4 regions of the Lelliottia sp. JS-SCA-14 genome follow, and region 1 is predicted to be linked to each of the others. Evidence: predicted binding sites of a transcription regulator. Region 1 holds the regulator's gene; each other region holds the start of a gene.

The links. The regulator Fur, encoded in region 1, represses iron uptake genes when iron is present. The targets are predictions, from matches to a motif close to ATAATAATGAGAACNACTATCAA.
Region 2: a site for Fur is predicted at 2,559-2,581, ahead of exbB (tol-pal system-associated acyl-CoA thioesterase). Genes of this name have one in related genera too.
Region 3: a site for Fur is predicted at 2,550-2,572, ahead of sodA (superoxide dismutase [Mn]). Genes of this name have one in related genera too.
Region 4: a site for Fur is predicted at 2,951-2,973, ahead of fes (enterochelin esterase). Genes of this name have one in related genera too.

The regions. Positions count from the first base shown of each region.
Region 1 covers NZ_CP141606.1:1,472,485-1,477,133, reverse strand. The annotation lists gene ybfE (LexA regulated protein) at 100-387, shown strand; gene fldA (flavodoxin FldA) at 545-1,075, shown strand; gene fur (ferric iron uptake transcriptional regulator) at 1,369-1,815, shown strand; gene chiQ (ChiQ/YbfN family lipoprotein) at 1,921-2,250, opposite strand; gene chiP (chitoporin ChiP) at 2,297-3,697, opposite strand; gene glnS (glutamine--tRNA ligase) at 4,139-4,649, opposite strand, start outside.
Region 2 covers NZ_CP141606.1:4,067,009-4,071,657, forward strand. The annotation lists gene U9O48_RS18940 (cytoplasmic protein) at 1-248, shown strand, start outside; gene U9O48_RS18945 (SDR family oxidoreductase) at 344-1,240, shown strand; gene exbD (TonB system transport protein ExbD) at 1,334-1,759, opposite strand; gene exbB (tol-pal system-associated acyl-CoA thioesterase) at 1,766-2,497, opposite strand; gene metC (cystathionine beta-lyase) at 2,748-3,935, shown strand; gene yghB (DedA family general envelope maintenance protein YghB) at 4,078-4,649, shown strand, end outside.
Region 3 covers NZ_CP141606.1:4,807,167-4,811,815, forward strand. The annotation lists gene U9O48_RS22440 (Ig-like domain-containing protein) at 1-1,613, opposite strand, end outside; gene sodA (superoxide dismutase [Mn]) at 1,856-2,476, opposite strand; gene rhaT (L-rhamnose/proton symporter RhaT) at 2,768-3,802, shown strand; gene rhaR (HTH-type transcriptional activator RhaR) at 3,803-4,649, opposite strand, start outside.
Region 4 covers NZ_CP141606.1:1,369,973-1,374,621, reverse strand. The annotation lists gene entF (enterobactin non-ribosomal peptide synthetase EntF) at 1-1,443, opposite strand, end outside; gene U9O48_RS06435 (MbtH family protein) at 1,440-1,652, opposite strand; gene fes (enterochelin esterase) at 1,689-2,933, opposite strand; gene U9O48_RS06425 (TonB-dependent siderophore receptor) at 3,151-4,649, shown strand, end outside.

The sequences.
Region 1 (4,649 bases):
TCACCAGTCGTTGGCGTGCAGGTTGACGTCATGTATGATGTCGCGCTCATCGCCCCGGCAATAGCAGGGCTGCTTGTTTTCCCCCGAAGTCTCTGAATCATGGCCAAAGAACAAACGGACCGCACGACATTAGATCTGTTCGCGACTGAACGTCGACCGGGACGACCAAAAACCAATCCGCTTTCGCGTGATGAACAGTTGCGCATCAATAAGCGCAATCAGCTAAAACGCGACAAGAGTCGTGGGCTTAAACGCGTCGAGCTAAAACTCAACGCGGAAGCGGCTGACGCCTTAAGTGAACTGGCCGACGCCCGCGAAATCAGCCGCAGCGAGCTGATTGAAGAGATGCTGATGGCGCAACTTCAGGCGTGGCGCAGCACCAGGTGATCGTCTGAAAATCCACTCATTTGTCCCTTTCATGTAGCACAGAGTGCAGTCCCGCGTGATAGCTGTTTCCGCAGACTTCCCTGTTCTGCTATGATTGCCCTTATCCGTGGACAAATTGCGCCACCATACCATTAAGTTTCAAGAGGTTATTTTACTCATGGCAATCATCGGCATTTTTTTCGGCAGCGATACCGGTAATACCGAAAACATCGCAAAAAACATTCAAAAACAGCTTGGTAAAGACGTTGCCGACGTGCATGACATTGCTAAGAGCAGCAAAGAAGATCTCGAAGGCTACGATATTCTGCTGCTCGGCATCCCAACCTGGTACTACGGCGAAGCGCAGTGTGACTGGGATGATTTCTTCCCGACGCTGGAAGAAGTCGATTTCAACGGCAAGCTCGTGGCCCTCTTCGGCTGCGGCGACCAGGAAGATTACGCAGAGTACTTCTGTGATGCGCTGGGCACCATCCGCGACATCATTGAGCCACGCGGCGCCGCGATCGTCGGCCACTGGCCAACGGCGGGCTATCATTTCGAAGCTTCTAAAGGCCTGGCGGATGACGACCACTTTGTTGGCCTCGCTATCGACGAAGACCGTCAGCCAGAGCTGACCGCAGAGCGCGTCGACAAGTGGGTGAAACAGATCCGCGAAGAACTGCACCTCGACGACATTCTGAACGCCTGATCAAATCTGTGAGGTGTAGCGTTTTACGCTATGCCTCATTGATAGATAATTCCAATCAAAATAATTGCTACAAATTTTTAACTTTTGCGTTCATACCTGTACAATGTCCCAGGGTTAAAGTGGATGCCATCGAACAAGTTTGTTGGTGATACCACGTTTTTATAAGCATACTTTGCTTGAGACTTGCGGTTTTCATTTAGACATGGCAGTTCTATAATGAGACGCATTATCCCAACTGCATTTTCTGTCACTTCTTAAGGAAGTGAATCGTTTAGCAACAGGACAGATTCCGCATGACTGACAACAATACCGCATTAAAGAAGGCTGGCCTGAAAGTGACGCTTCCTCGTTTAAAAATCCTGGAAGTTCTGCAAGGGCCGGACAACCATCACGTCAGTGCGGAAGACTTATACAAGCGTCTGATCGACATGGGCGAAGAGATTGGGCTGGCGACCGTATACCGCGTTCTGAACCAGTTCGATGACGCCGGCATTGTCACCCGTCATAATTTTGAAGGCGGTAAATCCGTTTTTGAACTGACGCAGCAGCATCACCACGATCACCTGATTTGCCTCGACTGCGGCAAGGTGATTGAGTTTAGCGATGACTCTATCGAAGCACGTCAGCGTGAGATTGCCACCCGACATGGCATCCGTCTGACCAACCATAGCCTGTATCTGTATGGTCACTGTGCTGAAGGCGATTGCCGCGAAAACGAGCACGCTCACGATACCAAATAATTCTGCTTCATACTCTGAGCCAACCTGACGGTTGGCTTTTTTTTTGCCTGCAATAAATGCAAAACGCCCGGCGAGCTCTCGCTGCCGGGCGTTGATGAACGCAGATTACTGCGCGTTGTTCTTGCGAATTTCCTGCCAGAGCTGGCCGCAATCGGCTTTCACTGCTTCACCATTACCCGTTTTACGCGCCTGGATACAGGCCTGATAGTCCATCACGCGAACATTCTCTTGCGTCGCAAACTGCTCATGTGCCTTTTCTTTCTTCAGTACCGTCAGCACGCTCTGGCAGGCCTGGATTTTCTCCGGCGAGCCTTCCGCGGTGTTGATACAGGTGCTGTAAGCCTCTTTGAGACGAGAATCTTCTTTCGGTGCCTGAGGCTGCGCACAGGCAACCAGACCCGATGCCAGTACCGCCACCACTACAATTTTCTTCAACATGTTGGTCTCCATTCCGGCGGGTGTGACCCCGCCAGGCAGTTCATCAGAAGATGGTGAATGGTGCGATAACCATGAATTTCACGTCACGTTCATCCTGGAAGATGTTGCCGTAACCGCCTGCGTAGCTTGGGATATCAGAGTGGTTGTCATACTGCGTGAAGTGCAGTTTGAACATGGTGCCTTTCGCGCGACCGTCCTGCAGGGTATACATCGCATCCAGGCTGTAAGCGGACTCTTTCAGGCGATAGTTTGGATCGTAGTAAGCGTCTGGCGTAGCCATGTCGCCCGGCTTCGCGTCCCATGCGTAGGCGTAAGATGCGCCCACTGCCCAGCCCGGCAGATTCCAGTTTTTCAGGTCATACATCGCGCCGAAGAAGAGCGCTTTTTCGCCGTCGGCGTTGAAGTCTGAACGGTTATCCCACCAGATATCCAGACGACCGTTGGAAGAGGCGTAGGTTGGCGTCATACGCTGCAGGAAGTAGCCCTGCTGCCCTTCGGCTTTGACATAAGTTCCTTCGAGTCGTAAATCCACCTGACCGATTTTGTAGCCAAAGGTCAGCGCCTGTAGCCATGCGGTACCGTCATACAGATCGTTCACACTGCCATCGCTGACTTTGTCACGCGTACCGTAGAACTGATAGCTGGTGGTCAGCGGGCCGCCAACGATATCGAATTTGTAGCTGGCTTTGGCGAAATACTGATCGACGTAACCTTCCGCCTGGCCGAACGCCGCTTCCAGCACGAGGTCGTTTTTGAAGTCATATTTCGCGCCGAGAGAGTGTAGATACTCCACGCGGGTCTTTTTATCGTTCTGGTAGAACTTGTCCATCTCGATGTGCCACGGCGCTTTGTACTCGTTGGTCCACATGTAGGAGAAGCTCAACGCACCCGCATCGCCGTAGTCAAAGTTCGCCCCGGCTTCCGCGCCCTGGTAAGTACCTGGCATGAAGCTCCAGTGTGGGGCTAACAGGGTCTGACCGGTTGGCTGAATGTAACCACCGCGCGCCCATACTGGACCGTATTTGAATTTTGCCGCCGCTTTATACAGGCTGATACCGCTCTTATCGCCAGACCAGTCTTCTTTGTACGCTTTGTTGCTTGAGGAGAACGCGATTTCGTTCGGGTGTGCGCTATCGCCGTTTTCCGCCATTTCGATGGCCGTGAAAGCAGCAATATCCAGACCGAACATATCAGCCGCATAACCGGACTGGAAATCCAGGTTGGCGTTCCAGGTGGAGTGAGAAAGGTTAACTTTGTATTTGTCGCCGTCGGTGACATCTTTACGGTCACGTTCACGCTGCCAGTAATAGATACCGCCCGTGAGTGTCGAATCATCGATAAAGCCTGCTGCCTGAGCCTGCGGAGCTGCAATAAAGCCCGACATTGCTGTCACACCGGCGATAGCCAGCGCCAGCGCACTACGTTTGCCACTGAACGTACGCATAGATTGTTCCTCTTTGACGAATAAAAGCGCCTTAAACGGCGAAAAATCTAAAAGACCAAATGGTCAGGGGTAGTCTGTAATACCCTCGAATTAACTACCGCCTTTAGACTATTTTTCGCGACGCGAATTATCAATGCTTTTCAGTGGGCAAAATGCAGGATTATGACGAAGTGCACATAATTGGTAGTGATTTGTAACACATCACCTGCGACAAGGCTTAAGCGGAAAAATATGGTTAAATTCAGTGAGTAATGAAATTTGATAGCGCTTACATACTTTAATTTGGCTTATTCCGTATTACACGAAACTTTATTATAAAAAATAAGTAGCAGCTCATTGACGTGTTATTTTGCGGTTAAAAAATGGCACGAAAAGTAAAAGCATGATCGATAAGCAAAAAAAACGCCGCGTTGTGCGGCGTTTGTCTCTCATTGACCAGGCTTACTCGCCGATTTTGGCCCAGGTGTCACGCAGACCGACGGTACGGTTAAATACCAGTTTGGTAGCGGTTGCATAACGGCTGTCGAGACAGAAGTAACCTTCACGCTCGAACTGATACGCTTTACCTGCTTCGGCCGTTTTCAGGGAAGGTTCTGCATAACCCTGTTTGATGACCAATGATTCCTGGTTGATGGTCGCCAGGAAATCTTCTGCCGCGCCCGGGTTCGGAATGCTGAACAGACGATCGTACAGACGAATTTCAACCGGCAGCGCGTGTGCTGCGCTCACCCAGTGGATCACGCCTTTCACTTTGCGTCCGTCAGCAGGATCCTTGCTCAGGGTCTCTGCGTCGTAAGTACAGAAGATAGTCGTGATGTTGCCTTCGGCGTCTTTCTCAACGCGCTCAGCTTTGATCACGTACGCATTGCGCAGGCGAACTTCTTTGCCCAGCACCAGACGCTTGTACTGCTTGTTCGCTTCTTCGCGGAAGTCAGCGCGGTCGATCCAGATC
Region 2 (4,649 bases), 2.3 Mb from region 1:
AAGAGATTTATGGCGCGATGATCAATGCGGTGATGTCCCTCAAGCCCGAGCTGAAAGAAAAAATCATGGGGCGTCTTGAGAGCAATTATCAGCACCTGCTGTCCAGAGAAGTCTCCACGCTGCGTTTGACGCGCAAGCTGGCTGACGGCGGGTATCACACCTCGAACGTCACCGCCGTCGCCCTCGACGAAGAGGCGCTGGCCGCAAAAGCGGATGCCGCCTCCCCCGCGCCCGTCGACCCTGAATAGCCTCATCTCGCCAGTCAGATTCCCCTGAATACGGTCATCTCCTCCGCTCGCTCTTCTACACTTAATGGCCTAACTCACCCAGCAGGAGAGGCCTTATGTCAAAACATCCGACACAGCTCAAGGACCCAACCACCCAGTACCACACCGGCGAATACCCTAAGCAAAAGCAGCCAGCACCAGGCGTTCAGGCGAAAATGACGCCCGTGCCCGATTGCGGCGAGAAGAGCTACAAGGGCAGCGGCAGGCTCCAGGATCGTAAGGCACTGGTGACAGGCGGGGATTCCGGTATCGGGCGTGCCGCCGCCATTGCTTACGCGCGTGAAGGCGCTGACGTGGCGATTAACTATCTGCCTGCGGAAGAAGAGGACGCGCAGGAGGTCAAACAGCTGATCGAAGAGGCGGGCCGCAAAGCGGTGCTGATCCCAGGCGATTTGAGCGATGAATCCTTTGCCCGTTCGCTGGTGCATAAAGCGCGTGAAGCCCTGGGCGGGCTGGATACGCTGGCGCTGGTCGCGGGGAAACAGGTCGCCGTCGAGAAGATTGCCGACCTGACCACTGAACAGTTCAAGCAAACCTACGCGGTGAACGTTCTGGCGCTTTTCTGGATCACTCAGGAGGCGATTCCGATTCTGCCGGCCGGTTCCAGTATCGTGACCACCTCGTCGATTCAGGCCTATCAGCCGAGCGCGCATCTGCTCGATTACGCGTCCACTAAGGCGGCGATCCTGAACTACAGCCGAGGGCTGGCTAAACAGGTGGCAGAGAAAGGGATTCGGGTGAACGTGGTCGCACCGGGTCCTATCTGGACGGCGCTACAGATTTCTGGCGGACAGACGCAGGAGAAAATCCCGCAGTTTGGTCAGAAGACGCCGATGAAGCGCGCAGGGCAGCCTGCGGAGCTGGCCGGAGTGTATGTCTATCTGGCGAGTCAGGAGTCGAGTTACGTGACGGCAGAAGTGCACGGCGTTTGCGGCGGGGAGCATTTGGGATAGTGCTTTCAATCTGCCCGGTGGCGCTTCGCTTACCGGGCCTACTTTCCAGCCCGTAGGCCGGGTAAGGCGAAGCCGCCACCCGGCACAACGAACTTATTTTTGGACAGTTTTCTCTTCGCCGACCAGCCCGATTTTGAGATAGCCCGCCTGGTGCAGCGTATCCATCACTTTCATCATGGTTTCGTAGTCGACGGTTTTATCCGCGCGGAAGAAGACGGTGGTCTCTTTCTTGCCCTGTGTCAGCGCGTCGAGCGCCGGAACCACGGATTCATCGGTGACCGGGTCGTTGCCCAGGAACATCGACTTATCGGCTTTCACCGACAGGTAAATCGGTTTTTCCGGACGCGGCTGCGGCTGACTGGAAGAGGCCGGCAGATTGACCTTCACGTCCACCGTCGCCAGAGGCGCGGCCACCATGAAGATAATCAGCAGAACCAGCATCACGTCGATAAACGGCGTCACGTTGATTTCATGCATTTCGCCGTTATCGTCCAGATTTTCGTTAAGACGCATTGCCATGGCTTATCAACCTACACGCAGTTTCGAAGCAGAGTGGACCGGCTTAACGGAGCTGGCGCTGAGGTCGAGATCGCGGCTTTGCAGCAGCAGAACCTGGGCGGCAACATCACCGAGCGTGGCTTTGAAGCTGCCAATCATACGCGCGAAGATGTTATAGATAACCACCGCCGGGATAGCGGCAATCAGGCCGATAGCCGTTGCCAGCAGGGCTTCTGCGATACCCGGGGCGACAACCGCGAGGTTAGTGGTTTGCGTCTGCGCAATCCCGATGAAGCTGTTCATGATGCCCCACACGGTACCAAACAGACCGACGAACGGGGAGATCGCACCGATAGTCGCCAGGTAACCATTCCCGCGGCCCATGTGACGACCGACGGCGGCAACGCGACGCTCCAGGCGGAAGCCCGTACGCTCTTTAATGCCTTCGTTATCTTCACTGCCTGCGGAGAGTTCCAGCTCGTTCTGAGCTTCGTTGACTAATTGGGTGGTCAGGCTTTTCGCGTGGAACGCTGACGTGATGTCAGACGCCTGATTCAGAGAGCGGGCTTCCGCCAGCTGCTGCTGTTCGCGCTTGAGGCGGCGCTTTTGCGAAATCAGCTCGACGCTCTTGCTGAAGAAAATTGCCCAGGTGATCACGGACGCCAGAATCAGGCCGATCATCACAATCTTAACCACGATGTCAGCATGTTGGTACATGCCCCAAACGGAGAGGTCCGTCTGCATCAAATTATTACCCACTCTGTATCTCCAGGACGCAAATCACAAATTCTGAGCATAATAATATCAAAACCACGTCGAATTGATAGTAGTTCTCATTAGTATTTGCATAGTGCCGTAAATTTCGCTCATTTTCCTTGCGCTTACGCAGTAAAAATTTCTTATGCGTATTTTTCATAAAATATTGTGCTTATTCGCAAAGCTTGCGGGTGCAGATTTTCGCAATCGTGGTAGTCTGGACGTCCAGACGGATAAAACAGGTTTAGCGAACATGACAGAGAAGCATCTTGATACCACGCTCGTTCAGGCCGGACGCAGTAAAAAGTACACTCAGGGCTCGGTCAATAGCGTGATTCAGCGCGCCTCCTCGCTGGTCTTCGATACGGTTGAGGCCAAGAAACACGCCACCCGCAACCGGGCGAAAGGCGAACTTTTTTACGGACGTCGCGGTACGCTGACCCATTTCTCATTGCAGGAAGCGATGTGCGAGCTGGAAGGCGGCGTCGGCTGCGCCCTGTTCCCGTGCGGCGCGGCGGCGGTGGCGAACACCATTCTGGCGTTTGTTGAGCAGGGCGATCATATCCTGATGACCAACACCGCCTACGAACCGAGCCAGGATTTCTGCACCAAAATCCTCACCCGTCTGGGCGTCACCACCGGCTGGTTCGATCCGTTGATCGGCGAAGGCATTGCCGAACTTATTCAACCTAATACGCGCATCGTGTTTCTGGAATCTCCCGGCTCGATCACCATGGAAGTGCACGACGTCCCGGCGATTGTCCGCGCGGTGCGCCGCGTGGCGCCTGAGGCGATCATCATCATCGATAACACCTGGGCGGCGGGCGTGCTGTTTAAAGCCCTCGAGTTTGACATCGACATCTCGATTCAGGCGGCAACCAAATATCTCATCGGCCACTCAGACGGGATGATCGGTACGGCGGTGTCGAACGCCCGCTGCTGGGATCAGCTGCGCGAGAATGCTTACCTGATGGGGCAGATGGTCGACGCCGATACGGCATACATGACCAGCCGCGGCATTCGTACCCTGGGCGTGCGTCTACGTCAGCATCACGAAAGCAGCCTGAAAATTGCCGAATGGCTGGCGCAACATCCGCAGGTGGAACGCGTCAATCACCCGGCGCTGCCGGGCAGCAAAGGCCACGAGTTCTGGAAACGGGACTTTACGGGCAGCAGCGGGCTGTTCTCATTTGTGCTTAAAAAGCGCCTGAACAACGACGAGCTGGCGGCCTACCTGGATAACTTCTCGCTCTTCAGCATGGCCTACTCCTGGGGCGGCTTCGAATCACTGATTCTGCCGAATCAGCCCGAGCAACTGGCCGAGCTGCGTCCCGGCGGGGAAATCGACTTTACCGGCACCCTGATCCGCCTGCATATCGGTTTAGAAAATGTTGATGATCTGCTCGCGGATTTGTCGGCAGGTTTTGCACGTATCGTGTAGAGTGCAGGCTGTAAACGTACTCCCGGACGGTTTTACAGACACTGACAGCAGAAAAGTCTGCGTTTGTTGCGTCCGCGATCAACCCAAGCCGGGTAAATCAGGAGTACAATAGCCGCATATCCGTTGTTCCACAGGAAAGTCCATGGCTGTCATTCAAGATATTATCGCTGCGCTCTGGCAACACGATTTTGCCGCGCTGGCGGACCCGCACGTTGTGGGTGTTGTTTATTTCGTTATGTTTGCCACGCTATTTCTGGAAAACGGTCTGCTGCCTGCCTCGTTTCTCCCTGGCGACAGCCTGCTGTTATTAGCGGGTGCGTTAATCGGTAAAGGCGTTATGGACTTCGCCCCGACGGTCGTGATTTTAACCTCCGCCGCCAGCCTCGGCTGCTGGCTGAGCTATTTGCAGGGCCGCTGGCTCGGGAATACCCGCGTGGTGAAAGGCTGGCTGGCACAGCTGCCGGTCAAATACCATGAAAGAGCCACCTGCATGTTCGACCGCCACGGTCTGCTGGCACTGCTGGCCGGGCGTTTTCTGGCATTTATTCGCACCCTGCTGCCGACCATGGCCGGGATTTCTGGCCTGTCGAACCGTCGCTTCCAGTTCTTTAACTGGCTGAGCGCTGTGCTGTGGGTCGGCGTGGTGACCTCCCTGGGTTATGCCATCAGCATGATCCCGTTTGTGAAACGCCACGAAGATCAGGTGATGACCTT
Region 3 (4,649 bases), 1.6 Mb from region 1:
ATGGTCGCCTTGCTGAGCAGCGTGCTGTTATAGCGAGACTGAATGATGACCGTACCCGGCGTCGTGCCGCTGGTGTAGGTGCTGACGTAGACGCCAGGGCTTTGTTCGACGAATGGCGAGATATGTTCGACCGCAGACGGCGCTGCGCTCAGGCGTTTAACGCTCATCTTTTTCGCACTGACGGGATGGATGAGCTGGGCACTAAGCTGATCGGCTACGCCGCCGATCGGTTTTCCGGTTCCGGACATGACCGTCAATGTCACCGGCGTGGAGCTGACGCCGTCGGCAATGAGATTATCGCTGGAGACGGTGGTCTGCGTGGTCGCCGTCACCGGGTTATAGCCTTTCACTTCCACGCTAATCCAGGCTTTATCTGAGGCGTTACCTTTGCTGTCATAGGCCGTCGCGGACATAACATAAATATTCTTTTCCGCACCCTCTGGCTGATATTCCGGAAGAACAATCGACCATGCGCCGTTGTTTTCACTTATTTTTCCGCCATGGCTCATCAGCTCAGAATCCTGCCAGATAATATGACTTAAGGGATATTTCGTAGCTATTTTCACGGCGACAGGTAATGTCTGAGATTCAACCCCTTCAATATGCTGAGGAAGTGAAAGTGAGATTAATTCTTTTTTCCGATATTCCAGCACAATATTATTATTGCGGCTGACCAGATCTAAACGACTGCCGCGTAATGTCCGACGCGCCTGAACATTATCCGCATCCAGCTGATCGGCAAACGGCACACCCGCCATCCAGTTAATATTCATTTCGACCTGGCTTTCGTGCTGATCGCCCTTCCCGGCTTTATGATTCACGCCCAACGTTACCAGCGGAACCGGGGTGTAATTCAATCCTGCGGTCACAGCATAGGGATTGCGCTGGCGCTGGTCTTTATCGCTGCCCATCAACGCCACGTCTTTGCCGTAATACTGCTCCCACATCAGCTGCATGCCCAGCTGCGGGTAAGCGGGCAGATACCCTTCCGCCCGCAGGTCATAACCGTTCGCCACGCGTTCTTCGTAGTCCTTGTGCGCGGTGGAGTCTTTCCAGCCGGAGAGGCGCGCATAACCGTTGGCGCTGAGTTTGAGATAGTCCCAGCCCAGTTCGCCGCCCACGCCGAGACGCTGGTGCGTGTTGTCGGAAATCTGTTGATCGTAGAAGGTGTTCACCCCCCACATCCAGCTGTCGGAGAAATGGCGATAGCCGACGCCCAGATTGATCACATTGCGGTCGTCTGCGCGACGAATGCCCGACTGGGTGAAAATCAGGTGCTGATCTTTATCATAGAGTGGTAGCAGAAAATCGAAGTCAGCGCTGGCAAGCGAAAACTGCCTGTCGACGCCCACGTTGACGCGCGCCGTCCCATACTGCTGGAGCCATTGCTGAACTTCAGAGGTGGCTTTTCCGCTGGTGCTGTTGACCAGGCTATTAATGACGGCATCCATGCGGTCATTCTGACTTAATAGCGTTCCCGCGGATGAAACATCCGCCGCCAGCGTTTTTTCATCCGCCTGAGCCGGAAAAGAAAATAAGAAAGAATGAAAGACTAATAAATAACAATAGAGAATAATATTCAGAGAGGCTGTTATTTTTCCAGTACCGCGCATAAATACACCTGAAACATCCGGAAATAAGAATTTTCGCAATAATGTCTCAAAAGCGCACGCATTACCAATACAGAACCTGAGGTCTATCCGAAGAATAAATAATACGCCCGTAAATAAAGATAATTTAAAAATAGGCGTTGGGAAAAGTTGAGCGTTGGGGAGAGTAGTTTCAGCGTTGCTCAAAAACGCGCAGACAAAAAAAAGCCTGACCCACAGGCCAGGCTTTCGAACTCAGTGACGACTTACTTTTTAGCAGCGAAACGTGCTGCTGCTTCGTCCCAGTTCACCACGTCCCAGAAGGCTTTGATGTAGTCCGGGCGACGGTTCTGGAATTTCAGGTAGTAAGCGTGTTCCCACACGTCCAGGCCCACGATTGGGAAGCCGGATGCGCCAGAGATCGCTTCACCCATCAGCGGGGAGTCCTGGTTCGCAGTGGAAACCACAGCCAGTTTGTCACCTTTCAGTACCAGCCATGCCCAGCCAGAACCGAAACGGGTCGCGGCCGCTTTTTCAAACTCAGCTTTGAAGTTGTCCACGGAACCGAAGTCGCGCTCGATAGCGGCTTTCAGATCGCCCTGCAGGGTAGTGCCGGTTTTCAGGCCTTTCCAGAACAGGCTGTGGTTAGCGTGACCGCCAGCGTTGTTACGCAGAACGGTTTTCTTGTCAGCTGGCAGTTGATCCAGTTTGGTGATCAGCTCTTCAGCAGACAGGCTGGCGAATTCTGGCAGGCTTTCCAGCGCTGCGTTCGCGTTGTTCACGTAAGTCTGGTGGTGTTTAGTGTGATGGATTTCCATCGTCTGCTTGTCGAAATGCGGTTCCAGTGCGTCATAGGCATACGGCAGGGATGGCAGTGTATAACTCATAATCCTCTCCATTATTGTCGGGCGGCACAGCTGTTAATGCCGCGTAAGCAGTTGGTTCATTATAGTTAATTAAATGATATTGAAAATGATTATCAATGCCGTAGTTTTTATAAGGTTATTCGTTTTTGTACCAATGCCGAATTTGTGAGTCTGCTCACGCGGTTAACGCGCTGATTGCCATAGACAAGAAAAGTGCGGCAACCTTCTGAAGGTTCGCTCGCCGCTTAATTTTTACACTCATCGGGTCGGAGGGAAGCCACCGGCCTATAAAAACGATGAGGACGTAAAAAAATGAATCATGCGATTACGATGGGTATTTTCTGGCATTTGATAGGCGCAGCCAGTGCAGCCTGTTTCTATGCCCCGTTTAAAAAGGTGAAACACTGGTCATGGGAAACCATGTGGTCCGTGGGCGGTACGGTCTCCTGGCTGATCCTGCCGTGGACCATCAGCGCCATTCTGTTGCCCGATTTCTGGGGGTATTTCTCCTCCTTTAGCGCCTCCACGCTGCTGCCGGTCTTTCTGTTCGGCGCGATGTGGGGCATCGGCAACATCAACTACGGCCTGACCATGCGCTATCTCGGCATGTCGATGGGCATCGGGATTGCGATTGGCATCACCCTGATTGTCGGCACGCTGATGACGCCAATCCTGAACGGTAATTTCGACGTACTGATCAACACCAAAGGCGGCCAGATGACGCTGCTGGGCGTGCTGGTGGCGGTGGTCGGCGTGGGGATTGTCACCCGCGCGGGGCAGTTGAAAGAGCGCAAAATGGGTATTCGTGCGGAAGAGTTCAACCTGAAGAAAGGGCTGATTCTGGCGGTGATGTGCGGCATTTTCTCCGCCGGGATGTCGTTTGCCATGAACGCCGCCAAACCGATGCATGAAGCGGCGGCCGCGCTGGGCGTGGATCCGCTCTACGTTGCCTTGCCAAGCTACGTGGTGATCATGGGCGGCGGTGCGCTGGTTAACCTCGGCTTCTGCTTCATTCGTCTGGCAAAAGTGAAGAACCTGTCGGTAAAAGCCGACTTCTCGCTGGCAAAACACCTCATCATCAGCAACGTGCTGCTGTCGGCACTCGGCGGCCTGATGTGGTATCTGCAGTTCTTCTTCTATGCCTGGGGCCACGCCAGCATTCCGCCGCAGTATGACTACATGAGCTGGATGTTGCACATGAGCTTCTACGTGCTGTGCGGCGGGATTGTCGGGCTGGTGCTGAAAGAGTGGAACAACGCCGGACGGCGTCCGGTGAGCGTGCTGAGCCTGGGTTGCGTGGTGATTATTATTGCCGCCAACATTGTCGGTCTTGGCATGGCGAATTAATCACGCCGCTTTTCGACTGTGATGACGCCACTGAACCGGCGTCATCCCCACCTCGCGATTGAACACCACCGAAAAGTAGTTACTGTCCTCAAAGCCGCAGCGCGTCGAGACCTCACTCACCATCAGCTCCGTATGTTGCAGCAGATACTGCGCGTGGCAGATACGCAGCTGGCGCAGGTAGTGGTTCACCGTCATCCCCGTCTGGGTGCGGAACTGCTGGCGCAACGCGCGCTCGCTGCACTGCTCCTGCTCACAAAATTTCTCCAGCACAAAGCTACGGTTCAGACTTCCCGCGAGCGTGGTGATGAGCTTATCCAGCAGCGCTTCCTGCTCGGTGGCTGAAGGGTTGTCCGTGGCGTAGCGGTAGCGTTTGAGGGTCATCACCAGCTGGGCGAAGAGCAGCTCGGCCATCTCGTTCGCGCCCGGCTCGGCCTTCAGGCTCTCCTGTTCTAACTGGGTGATGACGTGGCGCACCTGGGTCATGCCGTTACTACTCAGGCGCCATTGCGGGGCGGTGTGCGCCTCATTAAATCCGGGGATATGCCCTGCCCAGTCGACATTGAGTTTGAGCCGGTCCGGGCAGTAAATCACGTTCTGTAAAACCAGGTCGTTGACCGAGGCGTAGGAGTGCTTGTCTTCCGCGCGGATATAAAACAGATCGCCGCGGGTGATGCGATACGGGCGGTCGTTGAGGACGTGCAGGCCGTTGCCGCGCCACACCAGCACCAGCTCGCAAAACTCGTGCGTGTGCTCGGCAAAGACGTTTTGCGGATAGCGATCGGCCACCGCGACGGCCTGCCCGGCGTTAGCAAAGAAATCGGTTTTACGAAGGATTAACGGAGCGCCC
Region 4 (4,649 bases), 100 kb from region 1:
CAGTTCGGTGTGCGCATCCGCCAGTGCCGGGGCGTCCGGCGTTTTGTGCGCCTGCTCCGCCACCAGCGCGCTCAGGGTAGTCGCTTCGAGCATCACGCCGGTGTCGTTGATCTGCGCCAGCTGGTGATACTCCGCTTCGGAGACGGTTTCCGCCTCGCCGCACGGCAGCGCAGGATTGGCGGCAAACTGCGCCAGCAGCGCGTTCAGGCGCGCCACGTGACGGGTGAGCGTCGCTTCATCGTAGCGCTGTTTGTTCGCCAGAATTTCAATGCTCAGCCCGCCCTGCTCGTCCGGGAACAGCGCCAGTTCGAGGTCGTTCACCGGGCCGGTCGCCAGGGTATGCGTAATGGCCTCGACGCCGTCGATATCCAGCTGATAATCAAAGACCTTCACGTTCAGCACCGGGCCAAACAGCGCTTCGTCTCCGGCTGCGCGGCCGCTGTCACGCACAATCTGCTCGGCGTCGTAACGCTGGTGACGTCGCATCTTTTTCAGCTGATTCGCCAGGCGCAGGGCCAGCTCCGGCAAGGTCTCCTGCGGGCTGATGTTGACCGCCATCGGCAGGACGTTCAGCACCGGGCCGGTGGCGGTGAGCGCCGCCGATCCCATGCGACGCATGAAGATAAAGCCCGCCGCGAAGTCCAGTCGACCGGTTAAGCGGCCCAGCCACAGGGCCACCAGCGCGAGGGCCAGATCCGTGCGTTGCACCTGCGCGCAGGCGGCGGTCAGCTGACTAAACGCGCGGCGATCGGCCACCAGCTTGAGACGTAAAATATCGGTAGTCGCGGCGCGGCCCGGCAGCGGCGCGGGTGACAGCGACACCGGCGGCGGGAGCTGTTTGCGCTGTTCCGCCCAGAACGCGCCGTCGCGCTGATACGCCTCGCTGTCGCGATAGCGCTGATACTCTTCTACCACTTCCGCAAACGGCGTAAACGGCGACGCGGGTGTCGGTTCGCCTTTCGCCCATGCGGCGTAAATGGCGGCGATCTGGCGGGTAATGGCCGGGAAACTAAAGCCATCGACCACTAAATGGTGATAGCGCTGATACCAGTACCAGCGATTGTCTTCGACCTGAATCAGGAGCTGTAATGCCAGCGGCTGACCGCTGTCGACGCGCAGGTTTTGCGCAAGATCGGCCTCCATCAGCGCCACGGCGGCGGCGTGCGGATCGGCGCTGTCGCGCAGATCGACGCGCTTCGGCTCGGCGAGCGTCATGGATTCGTCGATCCACTGCCACACCTCGCCGTTGTCTTCGCTAAAGCGGGTGCGCAGCGTGTCGGCCTGCATCATGCCTTCGACGATGGCTTTCGCCAGCAGCGGCGCGTTGATTTCGCCTTTCAGTTCAACGTAGTGCGCCACGCTCCAGGCGTTTGGCAGGGTAGAGAGCTGTTCTGCCATCCAGATTCCCGGCTGGGCGGCGACCAGAGGAAGATGTGCGCTCATGCGTTCTCCCCCGCAAAATGAGACGGGATGAGCGTCTGCCAGTTTTCGCTAAGCCACTGCTGGCAGGCTTCCTGGGACTGCGGCTCGCAGACCTGTCGCCAGCCCGCAGGCTGCGCGCACTGGGCGGGCCACAGGCTGTACTGACCGTTTTCGTTTTGCAAAAGGGCGAATAGCCCTTGCGGATTGTCGAAGGGATTACTGAATTCCATACCTAACTCCTGTCGAAAAAAATCGCCTGCCTGGCGTTAGTGAATGAGTGGCTGCCAGAGGGTAATAAGCCCCTGCGTCAGCCCGCCACGCCAGCAAAGCGCATCATGTCCGCCGTCAACCTGACGCCAGAAAATCGACTGCTGTGTGTGTTGTAGTTGGGCGTAAATGGCCTGATTGGCCCGGAAAATCAGCGGCTCGCGCTGGCCCGCTTCAAGAACGATGCGAAGGTGTTGGGCGGATTTTTCACCCGCTTTGAGTTGTTCGATGAGCAGCCCGTCCTGCTGCGCGCCGCGGTGCGGCCACCAGTAGGAGCCCGACTGACTGAGCACGCAGCCGAAACGCTGCGGCCAGTTGAGACCGGCGTACAGAGACGCCAGACCGCCGAAGCTTTGCCCGGCGACGACCGTGCGATCGGGCTGAGAGCTAAAAGGCGTTACGGCGTGGATCTGGGGGAGTAACTCTTCCTGCACCGCCTGCCAGAAATCGGGATTGCAGGGCAACTCGCGGCTGCGATGGGCGGTGTCGATCACATCGATGAGTACGTAGACCGCAGGCGGCAGCTGCCCCTCGTTGGTGAGCGCCGTCAGGGCGGGCCAGACGGGCATGCTTTCTGCCCAGAACTGCCCGTCGAGCAGGATCGCCAGCGGGCGCTCGGCCGGGTTTTCCTCACCGGTGGTAAAGACCCATACCCGGCGCGAATTCCCCAGCCGCGGGCTGTGCCACTCAATGCAATGCGGCGGTAGATGTGGCGTATCGGGATGATTCCAGCCCGGCTGCACCGGCGCATTCGGCATCTCAAGGGCGGAGACCGGATGGCCGCGTCCGCCGCGCCAGCTCTGGCGGTTTAGCGGATCGGCAATCGCTTTCGGCAGCAGTTTGCGCCAGCCCTCGCGCAGGGCCACGCGGTCCGGCGCGTCGGCGGTGAAGACGATCTCGTCGAAATCCTGAGGATTATCGGAGGGGATAAAACAGTAGCTGCCGCGCCACTCGGGGCTGAACTCCCCCTGCCACTGCCAGACATCGGTGCCGGGAAGGCGGGTTAAGGATTGTGGTCGGGCATTTTGATGGTGGTCGGTCACGCCGGTGATGTAGATCCACACCCGCTGTACTTGCGATGTGCGCTCTGTCCCTGCCGGATCGCGCCACCAGAACGTGACACGATATTGTTCGCCTTCGCGGACCCATTCCGGACCTGTTTTGGACTGCCACCAGGCTTCACTTCCCGTTGTTAGCGCCGTCACCCGTTTAACCTCATGTTTTTCGCGTCTTTTTTGATACACGGTAAAAATTATTGATAATATTATTGATAACTATTTGCATTTGCAATAGCGTAGTGCCCGCGCTGTGGGAAGCGCGCTCATAAAATAACCATGCCACGCATTGTGTGCGCTCGAGGACAGGGCTGCTTACGCAACGTGCCGGTGATAAGTCATGCCGCCTCCTCTCCCGTTAGGGAATGGAGCCAAGGGGACGCGGCAACGAAAAGCAGGACGTACAATGAATAAGAAGATTCACTCCCTGGCCTTGCTGGTCAATCTGGGGATTTACGGCGTAGCCATGCCAGCGATGGCAGAGGACAAAACCACCAGCAGCGCCGCGCACGAAGACACCATGGTGATCACCGCCGCCGAGCAGAACCTGCAGGCGCCGGGCGTTTCCACCATCACTGCCGATGAAATCCGTAAAAATCCTCCCGCTCGCGACGTGGCCGAAATCATTCGTACCATGCCGGGCGTGAACCTGACCGGGAACTCCACCAGCGGCCAGCGCGGCAACAACCGCCAGATCGACATTCGCGGCATGGGCCCGGAAAACACCCTGATTCTGATCGACGGTAAACCGGTCACCAGCCGCAACTCCATCCGTCTGGGCTGGCGCGGCGAGCGTGATACCCGCGGCGACACCGGCTGGGTGCCGCCAGAGATGATCGAGCGCATCGAAGTCATTCGTGGCCCGGCGGCGGCACGCTACGGTAACGGCGCGGCGGGCGGCGTGGTGAACATCATCACCAAAAAATTCGACAACCAGTGGCATGGTTCGTGGAACACCTATCTGAACGCGCCGGAGCATAAAGACGAAGGCTCCACCAAGCGCACCAACTTCAGCCTGAGCGGCCCGCTGGGCGGCGATTTCAGCTTCCGCATGTTCGGTAATCTGGACAAAACCCAGGCCGACGCATGGGACATCAACCAGGGTCATCAGTCTGAGCGTACCGGGATGTATTCCAGCACCCTGCCTGCGGGTCGTGAGGGGGTGGAAAACAAAGACATCAACGGCGTCGTGCGCTGGGACTTTGCCCCGATGCAGTCCCTGGAGTTTGAAGCGGGCTACAGCCGCCAGAACAACCTCTACGCGGGCGATACGCAGAACACCAACAACGACGACAGCTCCAACGGGCTGGTGAAGAAGAATTACGGCAAAGAGACCAACCGTATCTACCGCCAGAACTGGGCGGTGACCTGGAACGGCGGCTGGGATAACGGCGTGACCACCAGCAACTGGGCGCAGTACGAGCACACTCGCAACTCGCGTCTCGGCGAAGGGCTGGCGGGCGGTCTGGAAGGGCTGTTCAACAGCGACAAGTTTACCGATACGGATCTGTCCGACGTCACGCTGCACAGCGAAGTCAGCCTGCCGTTCGACTTCCTCGTCAATCAGAACCTGACGCTGGGCACCGAGTGGAACCAGCAGCGGATGAAGGATTACGCCTCGAATTCCCAGACCCAACAGGGCGGCGCGATCCCAGGCATGAGCGACGATCGTAGCCCGTACTCTCAGGCAGAGATCTTCTCCCTGTTCGCTGAAAACAACATGGAGCTGACCGACAGCACCATGCTGACCCCGGCGCTGCGCTTCGATCATCACACTATCGTCGGCAACAACTGGAGCCCGTCCCTGAACCTGTCCCAGGGTCTGGGTGATGACTTCACGCTGAAAATGGGTATCGCCCGGGCGTACAAAGCGCCGAGCCTGTACCAGACCAACCCGAACTATCT